DNA from 2 places in the Cellulomonas sp. EB106-03-03-XG116 genome. Region 2 is predicted to be linked to the other one. Evidence: predicted binding sites of a transcription regulator. Region 2 holds the regulator's gene; the other holds the start of a gene.
The links. The regulator LexA, encoded in region 2, represses DNA repair genes until DNA is damaged. The targets are predictions, from matches to a motif close to TCGAACANNTGTTCGA.

Region 1: a site for LexA is predicted at 3,679-3,694, ahead of AC3WUG_RS03245 (DUF222 domain-containing protein). Genes of this name have one in related genera too.

Annotation. Positions count from the first base shown of each region.
Region 1 covers NZ_JBYTEP010000004.1:105,881-112,482, reverse strand. Annotated here, with positions in the region: gene AC3WUG_RS03270 (ABC transporter permease) at 1-607, opposite strand, end outside; gene AC3WUG_RS03265 (ABC transporter ATP-binding protein) at 604-1,581, opposite strand; gene AC3WUG_RS03260 (TetR/AcrR family transcriptional regulator) at 1,776-2,588, shown strand; gene AC3WUG_RS03255 (DUF6328 family protein) at 2,601-3,128, opposite strand; RNA gene ssrA (transfer-messenger RNA) at 3,346-3,712, shown strand; gene AC3WUG_RS03245 (DUF222 domain-containing protein) at 3,952-5,856, shown strand; gene AC3WUG_RS03240 (MarR family winged helix-turn-helix transcriptional regulator) at 5,884-6,333, opposite strand; gene AC3WUG_RS03235 (VOC family protein) at 6,380-6,602, shown strand, end outside.
Region 2 covers NZ_JBYTEP010000042.1:102-6,703, reverse strand. Annotated here, with positions in the region: gene AC3WUG_RS14600 (S9 family peptidase) at 58-2,085, opposite strand; gene nrdR (transcriptional regulator NrdR) at 2,233-2,742, opposite strand; gene AC3WUG_RS14590 (LysM peptidoglycan-binding domain-containing protein) at 3,228-3,623, opposite strand; gene lexA (transcriptional repressor LexA) at 3,881-4,624, shown strand; gene AC3WUG_RS14580 (aminotransferase class V-fold PLP-dependent enzyme) at 4,658-5,704, opposite strand; partial or broken gene AC3WUG_RS14575 (LysR family transcriptional regulator) at 5,786-6,602, shown strand, end outside.

The sequences.
Region 1 (6,602 bases), on a different contig from region 2:
CCATCGGCTCGAACGGGAACCACTCGTGCGCCGTCTGGAGCCACGCGGGCATCCGGTCGGCCGGGTAGCTCACCGGCGTGAAGAGCAGGACCACGAACACCAGCACCTGGGTCATCAGCATCGCCAGGGTGGGCTTGAGCAGCGACGCCATCCCGTAGCCCACCGCCGCCGCCGTGAGCGACACCAGCAGCGTCGCGGGGACCAGCCACGGCGCCGGCGACAGGTCGACGTCGAACCGCAGCACCCCGGTGACGATGCCGAGCACCATGCCGGGCAGCGCGATCAGCGTCCAGACGAGCAGGTCGCTGACCAGGAACGAGCCGCGGGGCACCGGCAGCGTGCGCATCCAGTCGAGGCTGCCCTCCGTCCGGGACTGGGACAGCATCTGCGGCGTCATCACCAGGCCGACCATGACCAGCGTGATCGTGGGGGCGCCGGTCGCCAGGTAGAGCGCCTGGTCCGGCGGCGGGTCGCCGATGACGAGCCCGAAGCCCAGGATCGTCGCGATCGCCAGGAACACCTGGACCAGGACGAGGAGCGGCAGCATCGTCGCCTGCCGGCGGAACTGCCACTGGGTGAGCAGGAGCGTCTGCTGGACGGTGGTCACGCCGCCACCTCCGCACCCGCGGCCCGGCCCGCGTGCTGCTCGTGGCCGACGAGGTCCACGTACACGTCCTCGAGCGACGCCGGCGTCAGCGCGTACCGCTCCAGCCGGTGCGCCGCGACCTCGTCCTGCGCCCAGCGCACGACCTCCGCGGCGTCGGCGGCGCGGACGGTGCCGACCTCCCGGCCGCGCGCGCTCGCCACCTCCCGCACCGCGGGGTGCCAGCGCCAGCCGGCGTCGACGGCGCCCGGGGAGAGGTCCGCCTCGACGGTCAGCGTGCCCTGCAGGTGCGCCGTGAGGCCCGCGGGGGTGTCGTCCGCCAGCACCCGGCCGCGGTCCAGCACGACGAGCCGGTCCACGACCCGCTCGGCCTCCCGGACGTTGTGCGTCACCAGCAGCACCGCGCGGCCCTCGTCGGCGAGCGCGCGGATCCGGCCCCAGAGCAGCCGGCGGCGGACGGGGTCGACGTCGTTGGTCGGCTCGTCCAGGACGACGAGCCGGCCCGGGGTGACGACCGTCATCGCGAAGGCGGTGAGCCGCGCGATGCCGCCCGACACCTTCTCCGCGGGGGTGTCGGCCCACGGGCGCAGGTCGAGGGCGTCGAGCAGCTCGTCGGTCCGCGCCCGCACCGCCGCGCGGTCGGCGCCGCGGATGCGCCCCACCAGCTCGATCGCCCGGCGCGGCGTGAGGCCCGTGATCGGGACGTTCGCCTGCGCCTGGATGCAGGTGCGCCGCCGGGCCTCGGCGGGCTCCGCCACCGCGTCGACGCCGTCCAGGTGGATCGTGCCCTCGTCCGGGCGGACGAGCCCGACGACCTGGTTGACCAGCGTGGTCTTGCCGGCCCCGTTGTGGCCGAGCAGGCCGACGACCTGACCCGCCGCCACGTCCAGGTCGATCCCGTCGTTGGCCTGCACGCCGCTGCGCCCCCGGTACCGCTTCCGCAGCCCGCGGACCGTCAGCACACCTGCTGCGTCCATCTCCGCACTCCCTCGCTCGTCGCTCCGTCGGCTCGCATACCGACCGGTACGTGACGGAACGTAGCAGGATGTGGAGTTGGATACCAGGGGGTATCCGTGGAGCGTTGGTTGCGTCGCCGCAGGTAGATGCGGTGCGTTGTTCGTGCGACAGCTTGGGATACCGGTCGGTACGCGGGGCGGTCTAGGATGGCGGCATGGCACGCAGGCAGGACGACCAGGTCCCCGACGGGAACGCAGCGGACGACTCGATCGGGGCTGCGACCCGTGCGCTCGCCGACGCCACCGCCGCGCTGACCCGGCTCATCGGCAGGCAGGTGCAGTCCGTCGTCCCCGAGGTGTCCGACGCCGTCGCCGCGAGCCTGCGCGAGGCGTCCCGCGGGCTGGCCGACGCGTCGGAGAACGTCGGGCGCCGCGGCGGGAGCGGGCGAGCCGAGGAGCGCCGCGCCGAGCGCGCCGGCCGCACGCGCACCGAGCTGCTGGACGCCGCCGCGCGCGCCTTCGCCCGGCAGGGCTACGAGGGGGCGTCCCTCGGGGACATCGCCGCCGACGCCGGGTACACCAAGGGCGCCGTGTACGCGCACTTCGGCTCGAAGCACGAGCTGTTCCTCGAGGTCGCCCGCCGGCAGATCGCCGCCGCCACCGCCCAGCCCGGCCTGCCCCCGCTGGCGGACGAGGGGCTGGAGCCGTGGGTGTCGGCGGCGCTGCACACCATGGTCGACGAGACCGACCTGCTGCTGTCGCTCGAGATCCTGTCCTTCGCCGTCCGGCACCCCGAGGCGCGGGCCGAGCTCGGCGCGTTCTACGAGGAGGGCTTCGCCGAGCTCGCCGGTCAGGTCGGGCGCGAGCGGCACCCCGCGGACCCCGAGCCGGCGGAGGCCGACTGGGACACGGCGCTCGCGGTCGTCAGCGTCTCGAACATCGCGCTGCTCCTCGGCGCCGTGACGGGCTCACCGCACGCCTCGCCGGAGGCGGGCTCGCGGGTGATCGCGCGGCTCCTCCGGGGCTGACCGCGGGCGTCGTCAGGCGGTCTCGCGCCGCGCGCGGTGCGACAGCCGCCACGGCAGCGCGACCCAGACGACCGCGAGGCCGGTCAGCGTCACCGCGCCGGCGACGATCCCGGCCGTCCGCCCGACCACCACGTCGAACAGCAGCAGGGCCGAGCCGCCGAGGACGAGCGCCAGCGCGGCGAGCCCCGTCTGCGCCATCCGGTCCGCCGAGTCGACCAGCTCGCGCTTCAGGTGCCGGCGGAACAGGATCCGGTGCAGCGACACCGGCGCGACGATGAACGCCGTCGCCGTCAGTGCCAGCACGACCAGCACCAGGTAGACGGTCTTCTGGTACTCGTCCAGGTCGAGGAACCGCTGCTGGAACGGGACCGTCAGCAGGAAGCCGGTCAGGATCTGGACCCCGGTCTGGGCGACGCGCAGCTCCTGGAGGAGCTCGTTCCAGTTCCGGTCCATCCGCTCCGTGGCGGTCTCGCTGCGGCCGTCGCGGGGATCGGCGTCGAGGTCCTCGGGGCGGGTGCTCTCGGAGTCGTGCTGCGGCATGGTCGGTCCTTCGCGCGGTGCGCGCCGCCCGGGTCCTCGGCGGCATCTGCGCCGATGGTGCCCCGGTCGATCGCAGGACGCAGGTCGAGCGGGCAGTCCCACGGGAATCACGGTGCGAGCCGCGGCGTTGCACCCGTATGCTGGACCTGCTGCGGCCGGCAGCCGATGGCCCGCGAGGGCGATCGGACGAGGGTCGCGGCGATTGACAACTCCACATGGGGGTGATCGGTTTCGACGGTGATCGTCGAGCCAGGAGAAGCGGGCCGAGGACACACGGTTATCTCGCTAACGATCCGTGTAAACCCATAGGTGCCGATAACAAGCGCACCGACTTCGCCCTCGCCGCCTGAGCGAGCCTCGAAGTCCGTCAGCCTGAGCTAGCTTCCGACTCAGTTCCTGGCGTCATCTAGGGAGCCACTGCTCGTAGCCTTCGTCACGGGGGCTGCGGGGACTTTCACGTGACTGAGCCTGTCCACCACTTGTCTGCGTGATGGTGGGGGCCGAGAAAAGCGCAGCAGACTGCGCCCGGAGAAGTCCTGGTTCCACGTCATCGGACGCGGGTTCGATTCCCGCCACCTCCACTCGAGTGCCGAGAGGCCCGTCCCCGCCCGGGGGCGGGCCTCTCGCGCGTCATCGGTCGCGGTCTGCCCCGGCGGGCGGTCGGCCTGCCGGGGCAACAGGGCTCGCCCGCGGGGCCCACCCGCGGGACCCGCCGCGCGGCTGCGGGGCGCCGAGTCGTCCACAGGTGCCGTCGTCGTGCTCCGTCCCCAGGGCGGGGGTCGATCGCCGGGGTCGTGTGGGTGGCCGTCGGTAGTGTCGTTCCATGGCATCTGACCTGCAGGAACACCCCGACGGCGACCCGGTCGCCGCCGTGGTGCTGCCGGTCTACGCACCCGACGGGACGTGCCTGACGGACTTCGGCCCGGACCCCGTCGTCGCCGCGGGTGGGGCGCCTCGGACCGGTGAGCAGCGACAGATCGAGGCGATCGCGGCGTGCCCGCCCGGACCCGAGCTGGACGCCTGGCTGCGGGGCTTGGACCCGGACGTGCTGCCCTCGGCGGTCCTGGTCGAGGCGATCGCCGCGCAGACCCGGATCGAGTCCTACCAGCACGCCCGCACCCTCGGCCTGATCGCCGAACTCGCCTCCCGGGACGAGATGAGCCCCGAGTGGTCCCCGCTGGCCGGTGCCCCGCCCACGCAGGCCTGCGTGGCAGGCGACGAGCTGGCGATGCGCCTCGGGTGGCCGCGGGTGACCGCGACGAAGACCGTGCACCGGGCGCTGGTGCTCGACGGGATGCTCGGCGCGACCCGCCAGGCCCTGGAGGTCGGTCACCTCGACCCCGCGAAGGCCCAGGTCCTGACGTCGGGGTTGGCGGACCTGTCGTTCCAGGTCGCGCACGCCGTCGAGGACGCGGTGCTGCCTGAGGCCGACCAGTGCTCGATCGCCGAGTTCCGTCAGCGGGTCGAGCGCGAGATCCGGCTCGTCGACCCCGAGGGCGCCGCCGCCCGCCGCGAGCGCGCCCGCTGCACGAGAAGGGTCTCCCACCCGCGCCCGCAGCCGGACGGCATGGCCTCCATGTGGCTGGTCCTGGACGCGGCGGACGCACTCCGGGTCGACGGGGTCCTCACCCACGCCGCCAAGACCGCCAAGGCCCTGGGTGACGACCGGACCCTGGACCAGCTGCGCGCCGACGGGCTGCGGGACCTGGTGGTCGGCGACGTGCCGGAGTCGGACGGTCCGGCGTTCGAGGTCCACCTGGCCCCGGGCCTGCCGGTCCCGCCGGTGCCGCGACGGTCGTGGAACGGCGCGACCTCCGCGGACCGGGACGGCCTGGTGCTCACCCGCCCGGTCGAGCCGATCCCGATCGCCACCCTCACCCCGGTCGGGGACACCGCCACCAACGACGACGCAGCGCCGCGGGTGGGCGACCCTGCGTCGCCGGCCGGAGCGCCGGACGCACCGCCAGGGTCCGCCACCGCCACCGCCACCGCCACCGGCACCGAGGGCGAGGTCGAGCCCGACACCGTCGCGACCGCGCCGAGCGCACGAACGGAACGCGTGGCGTCGGGCGCTCCGACCGCGGCCACCGAGCCCAGCGCGCCGACCGGAACCACGGCAACCGCCCTCGCCCCCAGCACCACACCCACGCCCGCTCGTCGTGGCTGCACCCGCTGCTCGGGTCGTCCGGGCGCCGAGGTCCGGATCACCATCCCCGCCTCCACCCTGCTCGGCCTGGACGACCAGCCCGCCCACCTCGACGGGCACGGCCCCATCGACGCCGTGCAGGCCCGCGCCCTCGCAGCCGGCGGGGTCTGGCAGCGAGTCGTCACCGACCCGCTCACCGACCGGGTCCTGGACGTCGGCCGCGAGCGCTACCGACCACCCGCCGCCCTCGCAGAACTCATCCGCGTCCGGGACAAGACCTGCGCCGCACCCGGCTGCCGGGTCCCGGCATGCGGCTGCGAGCTCGACCACACCCAGGAGTTCCACCCTCTGCCGGGCGGTGACCCCGACGCGCCCGTGGGCGGCACCGACGCCGACAACCTCGGACCGGTCTGCCACCGGCACCACCGCCTCAAGACCGACGGCGGCTTCCGGCTCCGGCAGATCAGCCCCGGGCTCTACGAGTGGCTCACCCCCACCGGCCACCGCTACCTCACCCGACCCGGCACCGGGCAGACCCACGACGCCACCACCGACCCCTACGACGCCCCACCCCCGTTCTGACGAACCGCTTCCGTTCTGAGGCGCGCGTCAGTCGTCGTCGGCGAGCAACGCGTCCCTGCTCGCCACGAGCGCGTCCCGCAGCGCCGCCCGCCCCGCGGCGTCGAGCCCGCCGAGCATCCGCTCCATCACCCCGGCCACCCGCACCTCCGCCTCCGCCAGCGCCGCGGTGCCGGCGCGCGTCGGGGCCACCGCCCGCTCCCGCCGGGGCCCCGGCTCCTCGGCGCGTTCGACGAGACCCAGTCGCTCCATGCCCTGGACGAGCACGTTCATCGACTGCCGGGAGACGAAGGTGCGTCGGGCGAGCTCGGAGCCCGTGATGCCCGGCTCCGCGCGCAGGGTGCTCAGGCAGGCGTACTGGGACACGGTCAGCCCGAGGGGGCGCAGCGCCTCGTCCATGCGGTGGTGCAGCGCGGCCTGCGTGGCCTTCAGCAGGATGCCGAGCTCCTTGGCGAGAGCGGCGTCGGCGGCGTCGTTCATGTCAGCATCTTGACACACACCCCCGTGACAGTGTCAGGATGTTGACATGAACTCCGTCCCCACCGGCACGACCGGCCCCGACTTCGTCTCTTTCCAGGTGCGCGACCTGGCCGCCTCCGCCGACTTCTACGAGCGCCTCGTCGGTCTCACCCGGCTCCCGGCGCCGAACCCCCAGGCCGTGGTCTTCTCCACCGGCGGCGCCGGAGCGACGGCGTTCGCGGTGCGCGTGCCCTTCCCGGGCGTCGACCTCGACGCCGCCCCGCAGCTCG
Region 2 (6,602 bases):
GCAGCACGACGAGGGGCCCCGCACCGGAAACCGGTGCGGGGCCCCTCGTCGCGCGGGTCAGCCGCGGGCGACCGGGAGCGTCCGCTCCCACCAGTCGAGCACGTGCTCGAACCGCACCAGCCGGTGCTGCGGGCGGCCCGACCGGGTCAGCTCGTGGCCCTCGCCCGGGAACAGCAGCAGCTCGGCCGGCACCCCGCGGCGCTTCAGCTCGACGAACCAGCGCTGCCCCTGCTCGACCGGGCACCGCCAGTCCTGCTCGGAGTGGATGACGAGCGTCGGCGTGGTCACGCGGGACACGTGCGCCATCGGCGACTGGGCCGCCACCTGCGCGCGGGCCTCCTCGTCGTCGCCGTCGCCCAGGTACTCCAGGCCGAAGAACCAGCCGATGTCGCTCGACCCGACGAACGACACCGGGTCGAGGAAGCCGCGCTCGACGATCGCGCCGACGAACCGGTCGGTGCGGGTGGTCAGCCACGCCGTGAGGTAGCCGCCGTAGGAGCCGCCCATGACGCCGACCCGCTCGCCGTCCAGCGCCGGGTCCTCGAGCGCCGCGTCGAGCAGGGCGAGGACGTCGTCCGTGTCGACCGTGCCGAAGCCGTGCTGGATCGCCTTGCCGTGCGCCGACCCGTAGCCGGCCGCACCGCGCGGGTTGCCGTAGACGACCGCGTAGCCGGCCTCGGCGAGCGTCTGCACCTCGTCGAACAGGCCGACCGTGTACTGGGCGTAGGGGCCGCCGTGGATCATGAGGATCGTCGGGTGCGGGCCGGCGAACCGCTCCGGGTCCGGCGTGACGACCCAGCCGTGCACCGGGTAGCCGTCGGGCGCGGTGGCCGTGACCTCGCGCGGCGCGCGGACCCGGCCGGTGGCGCGCAGCGGCGCCGACCAGTCGGTGAGCGCGCGGGTCTCCCCCGTGGCCAGGTCGACCGCGTGCAGGTCGCCGGACGTGGCCGGGCCCGCGGCGGTGACGACGGCCACCGGCGCGTCGGTCGCCGCGGCGACGCCGTGGGCGACGAGGCCGGTGAGCAGGTCCCGGGTCGAGCCGTCGGCGCGGTGCTGGCGCAGGACGACCGTGCCACGGTGCAGCACCCCCGCGAGGACGCCGTCCGCCGTCACGGCGAACGTCCCGGGGTCGAGGTCGACCGCCTCGGCGTCGGTCAGCCGCTCGGGGGCGCCCGCGGCGGTCGGCGCGGCGTCGCCGGCGGTCAGCGGGAGGCGGAACAGCCCCGTCTGGCTCGCGACGAACTCCCGGCCCGACGACCCCATGTCCTGCGCGAGCAGCCACAGGGCCGCGCCGTCGGCCGACGGCAGCGCCGCGGCCACGGCGAGCGTGCTGCCGGCGTCCGCGTCGGTCAGCGGGACGAGCGCGTGGTCGGCCTCGGGTGCGGTGTCCACGACGACCGCGTCCGAGCGCAGGTCCTGGTCCTTGCCTTCGTGCCGGGCGGCCACGGCGACGACGTACCGCCCGCCGGGGAACCAGGCGACCTGCTCGACGTCGGTGTCGCCGGACGTGATCTGGCGGGCGGCGGGCTCGTCGGCCTCGGCCGTGGGCAGCGCGGCGCGGGCACCGGGGTCGGCGGGCACGTCGACGACGAACAGCTGGCGGCGCTTGTCGCGCGTGAAGCCGACGCCGTCGTTGCGGTACGGCAGCTCGGTGATGTGCCGGGGGCGCTCGGCGCCGGAGTCGCCGTCGCCGTACCGGCCCTCCTCGGGCACCCGGGCGACGAACGCCAGCGTCGCGCCGTCCGGCGAGAACCGCGCGGTCTGCACGCCCAGCGGCGCGTCGGTCAGCCGGACCGGCTCGCCGCCCGCGGCCTCGACCAGGAACAGCTGCGGACGCCCCTTCGGCTCGGCGCGCAGGAACGCGACCCAGCGGCCGTCCGGCGAGACCTGCGGGTCGGTGTCGCGGTGGCCGCGGGTCAGGCGCTGCGGCGGCGTGGCGCCGTCGGTCGCCACCCGCCAGAGCTGGCCGGTGTACTCGTCGGACTCGAGGTCCGGGGCGGTGCGGGCGACGACGGCGAACGAGCCGTCGGGGGCGACCGCGGGGGTTCCGGGGGCGTGCAGGAGCGCGAGGTCAGCAGGGATCACGGATCCGACGGTAGTACGCGCGGGGCGCCCGCGGGGCCGGAGACGCCGCTCCGGGACCCGCGCGGGCGGGTCCGGGACGGGTGCAGGCCGGCTGCGTGCCGGGTGCGTCGCGGGTCGGCGACCCGCGCGGGGCCTCCCGGCGACGCGTCAGGCGGTCGGCGCGTCCTCGGCGGGCGCATCCGGCGACGCGACGCGGGCGGCGTCGGCGGCCTCGTTCTCCGCACGCAGCACGGTGATCGCCGCCTCGAAGTCCTCGAGGCTGTTGAACGCCTGGTAGACGCTGGCGAACCGCAGGTAGGCCACCTCGTCCAGGTCGCGCAGCGGGCCGAGGATCGCGAGGCCGATCTCGTACGCGTCGAGCTCGGCGCTGCCGCTCGCGCGCAGGTTCTCCTCCACGCGCTGCGCGAGCACCGCGAGGTCGTCGTCGCTGACCGGTCGGCCCTGGCAGGCCTTCCGGACGCCGTTGACGATCTTCTCCCGGCTGAACGGCTCGGTGGCGCCCGACCGCTTCACGACCGACAGGCTCGCGGTCTCGATCGTGGTGAACCGGCGGTTGCACTGCGGGCACTGGCGCCGGCGGCGGATCGACAGGCCGTCGTCGGACGTGCGGGAGTCCACGACGCGGGAGTCGGCGTGACGGCAGAACGGGCAGTGCATGGACGCCTCCTCCGGGATGTGGTGCACGCGCCGGGGCGGGACCGCGACGATGCGCGCCCGCCCGGACGACCGGGACACGGTAGGGCTCCGGGAGCGGGCGGTGCAAGGCGGATCCGCGCAGGGGTGAACCCGCTGGTCACGAGCGGGGGAAGCGGTGCCCGGGCAGACGACGAGGGTGGCCGCTGCTGCGGCCACCCTCGTGGGGACGCCCCCGTCCCGTCTCGTCCGGACGACTCGCCTCGTCCGGACGGTTGCTGCACGCCTCTGCGTCCGACCCGAGGGCCGTGACGACGACGCGTCCCTCGCGGCGAGCCCCCCAGCCAGCCGTTCGAGGTGGCACCACAGTAGAGGCGCGCCTGCCAATTACGCAAGCACCGAGTGCCGTAATCCGTTCGAGACCTGCACGGCGACTGACCAGCGGCTTCGGAGCGGCTCGAATCGACGATCCAGGCCCGCTCGCACGGGTCGCGGCGACCGACCCGCCGTCAGGAGCCGGCGGGGAGCAGCAGGACCTGGCCGGCCTGGAGCGAGGCGTCCGCGAGGCCGTTCAGCTCCTGCAGGCCGAGCACGACGTCGCGCACGTCCTCGCCCGGGCCGGCGACGCTGGCGGCGATCGCCCACAGCGTCTCTCCCGACTGCACCGCGTGCGTCGTGACCTCGGTGGCGCGCTCCGGCGACTCGGCCACGGCGCGCCCGCCGACCAGGCCGCCGAGGACGACCGCCAGGCCCAGGAGGGCGACGACGACACGACCGCGCCGCGTCAGGTGGAGACGGCCCTCGCCGCCTGCGGCGACCGGCCGGCGCGCATCCCCGTTGCGCCGGGCGGGAGCCTGCCGGCGCGCCGGACGGGCGATCCCCGGGTGTGCTGCGATCGCGCTCATCCCCACCACTTCCCTCCTGGGCCGCCGGGCGACCCGAGTCGAACACCTGTTCGTTCGAACGCTTGTACGATGGAACCACACCCCACCGACGATGTCGAGACACGATCGAACAGGTGTTTGATCCCGCCCGTCCGTCCCCCTACGCTCGGTGACGTCGGGTACAGCGCACCACGAGGCACTGACACGCCCGCCCGACGGACCGCCCCGGACCCACCTGCGGGCGGCCTGACCAGGGCGGACGGGACGGGAGCGGGGACATGGCGAGCGACGGGACGGGCACCGCGGCGGGCCTCGGCGAGGCGGCCGTGGCCGAGCTCGGGGACGGCGACGGGCTCACGCCGCGGCAGCGGCTGGTCCTCGAGACCGTGCGCGCGTCGGTGGAGTCGCGCGGCTACCCGCCGAGCATGCGGGAGATCGGCGACGCCGTCGGCCTCACCAGCCCGTCCAGCGTCAAGCACCAGCTCACGGCCCTCGAGCGCAAGGGCTACCTCCGCCGCGACCCGAACCGGCCGCGCGCGATCGAGGTCGTCCAGCCAGACGACTCGCGCGGCGTGGCCCCGCTCCCCGGGCTCGCGGGCGTCACCGGCATCGGGGACGCCGACTCCGCGGCCCGCGACGGTGCGCCCGAGGCCGCGTACGTGCCGGTGGTCGGCCGGATCGCCGCCGGCGGACCGATCCTCGCGGAGCAGCTCGTCGAGGACGTGTTCCCGCTCCCCCGCCAGCTCGTGGGCGCCGGCGAGCTGTTCCTGCTCAAGGTCGTCGGCGACTCGATGATCGACGCCGCGATCTGCGACGGCGACTGGGTCGTGGTCCGCCGGCAGCCCGTCGCCGAGAACGGGGAGATCGTGGCCGCCATGCTCGACGGCGAGGCGACGGTCAAGACGCTCAAGCGCGCGGACGGCCACGTGTGGCTGCTGCCGCAGAACCCGGCGTACTCCCCGATCGACGGCGACCACGCGCAGGTGCTCGGGCGCGTCGTCTCGGTGCTCCGCAGCCTCTGACCCGGCGGGGCACCGCCCCCTCCCGGGCCCGGGTCAGACCTCCCCGCGCAGGGCGGCGAGCGCGCGCCGCACGTCCGCCGCGTCGTTCCAGACGTGGAACGCCAGCCGGACCCGTCCCGCGCGGCCGGCGACCCGGCAGCCCGCGGCCAGCAGGGCGCCGCGCCGTCGCCCGTCGGGGTCCGGCAGCGTCACGATCGCGCTGCCGCCGGACCCGAGCCCGAGGCCCGCGCGGAAGTCGTCGGCGAGCCCGATCGCGTGCGCCTGGACGGCGTCGGGGTCCACGCCGGCGAACGCGTCCAGCGACTCGGCCGCGCCGAGCCACGCCTGCCAGGCCGGCGACACGTCGAACCGCCGCGCGTCCCCCGCCAGCCGCATCTCGGGCCCGTAGCAGGACGCCCAGGGGTCCTCGCCCGCGTACCAGCCCGCGTGCACGGGGCGCAGCGCGTCCTGCGCCCCGGCCCGGACGGTGAGGAAGCCGGTCCCGCGCGGCGCGCACAGCCACTTGTACGCCGCGGTCACGCTGACGTCGTACCGGGACGCGTCGACGCGGAGCCACCCGGCGGCCTGGGTGAGGTCGCACAGCGTCCGGGTGCCCGCCGCCCGGGCGGCCGCGAGCACCGCCTCGTCGTCGAGCACCGCGCCCGTCGCCGACTGCACCAGCGAGTAGGCGACCAGGTCGACGCCCGGCACGACGGCCTCGGCCAGCCGCTCCGCCGGCACGTGCTCGACCCGCAGCCGGTCCTGCGCGAGGAAGGGGAACACCACCGAGCTGAAGTCGCCCGCCACGCACACCACGCGCGCGCCGTCCGGGAGCGACGCCGCGGCCACCGCCGCCATCGCCGAGACCTGGGACCCGATCGCGACCCGGTCGGCCGGCACGCCGACCAGGGCGGCGAACCGCTCCCGGGCGGTCCCGACCGCGCGCTCGTACCGCGCCACGTCGAGGCCGCCGGACGACCAGCGGTCCACGTCCTCGTGCAGCGCCCGGGCGGTGCGCCGCGGCGCGACGCCCGCGGTGGCGGCGTCGAGGTGCCCCGGCGCGGGGTCGAAGTCGGAGCGCAGGTCGGCGAGGGAACGCATGCCCTCAGCCTCGTCGGCGCGTACCCATGCAGACAAGCACCGATTCCGCACCGACCCATGCATCCGCCTTATGGTGGGTCCATGGTCGCCCGCAGCCTCGACGCCGCCGCCCTGCGCCTCGTGCGTGCCGTCCGGGACACCGGCAGCGTCACCGCCGCCGCGCGCGAGCTCGGGCTGACGCAGCCGGCGGCGAGCCAGCAGCTGCGCGCCGTCGAGCGGCTCGTCGGCACGCCGGTCGTGGTCCGCGCCGGGCGCGGCGTGCGGCTCACGGACGCGGGCCGCGTGCTCGCCCGGAACGCCTCGGCGGTGCAGTCGGCGCTGGACGCGACGCTGGAGGAGGTCGCCGCCGTGGCCAGCCTGCGCGCGGGCCGGGTGCGCGTGGCGGCCTTCCCGTCCGCGGCGGCCACCCTGCTGCCCGCCGCCCTCGCCGCGCTGCGCGCCGCCCACCCCGGCGTGGGCGTCACGCTCGTGGAGGCGGAGCCGCCCGAGGCGCTGGCCGAGCTCGCCGCCGGCCGGGTGGACGTCGCCGTGACGTTCCGCGACGCGGGACCCGACGCCGGGCCGGCGGACGCCGGCGGGCTGCGGCGGGCGGCCCTGCTGCGGGACGAGGTGCTGGTCGTGCTGCCCGCGTCCGACGGGCGCGCCGACGGCGAGCCGGTCGACCTCGCCGGGCTCGCCGACCGGCCGTGGATCGCGGGCTGCCCGCAGTGCCGCGCGCAGCTCGTCGGCACCTGCGCCCGCGCCGGCTTCGCCCCGCGGGTCGACTTCGCGACCGACGACTACCTGGCGGTGCTCGGCCTGGTCCGGGCCGGCCTCGGCGTCGCGACGCTGCCCGGGCTCGCGCTGGCCGCGCTGCCGCACCCCGGCGTCACGGTGCACCCCGCCCGGCCCGGCGCCG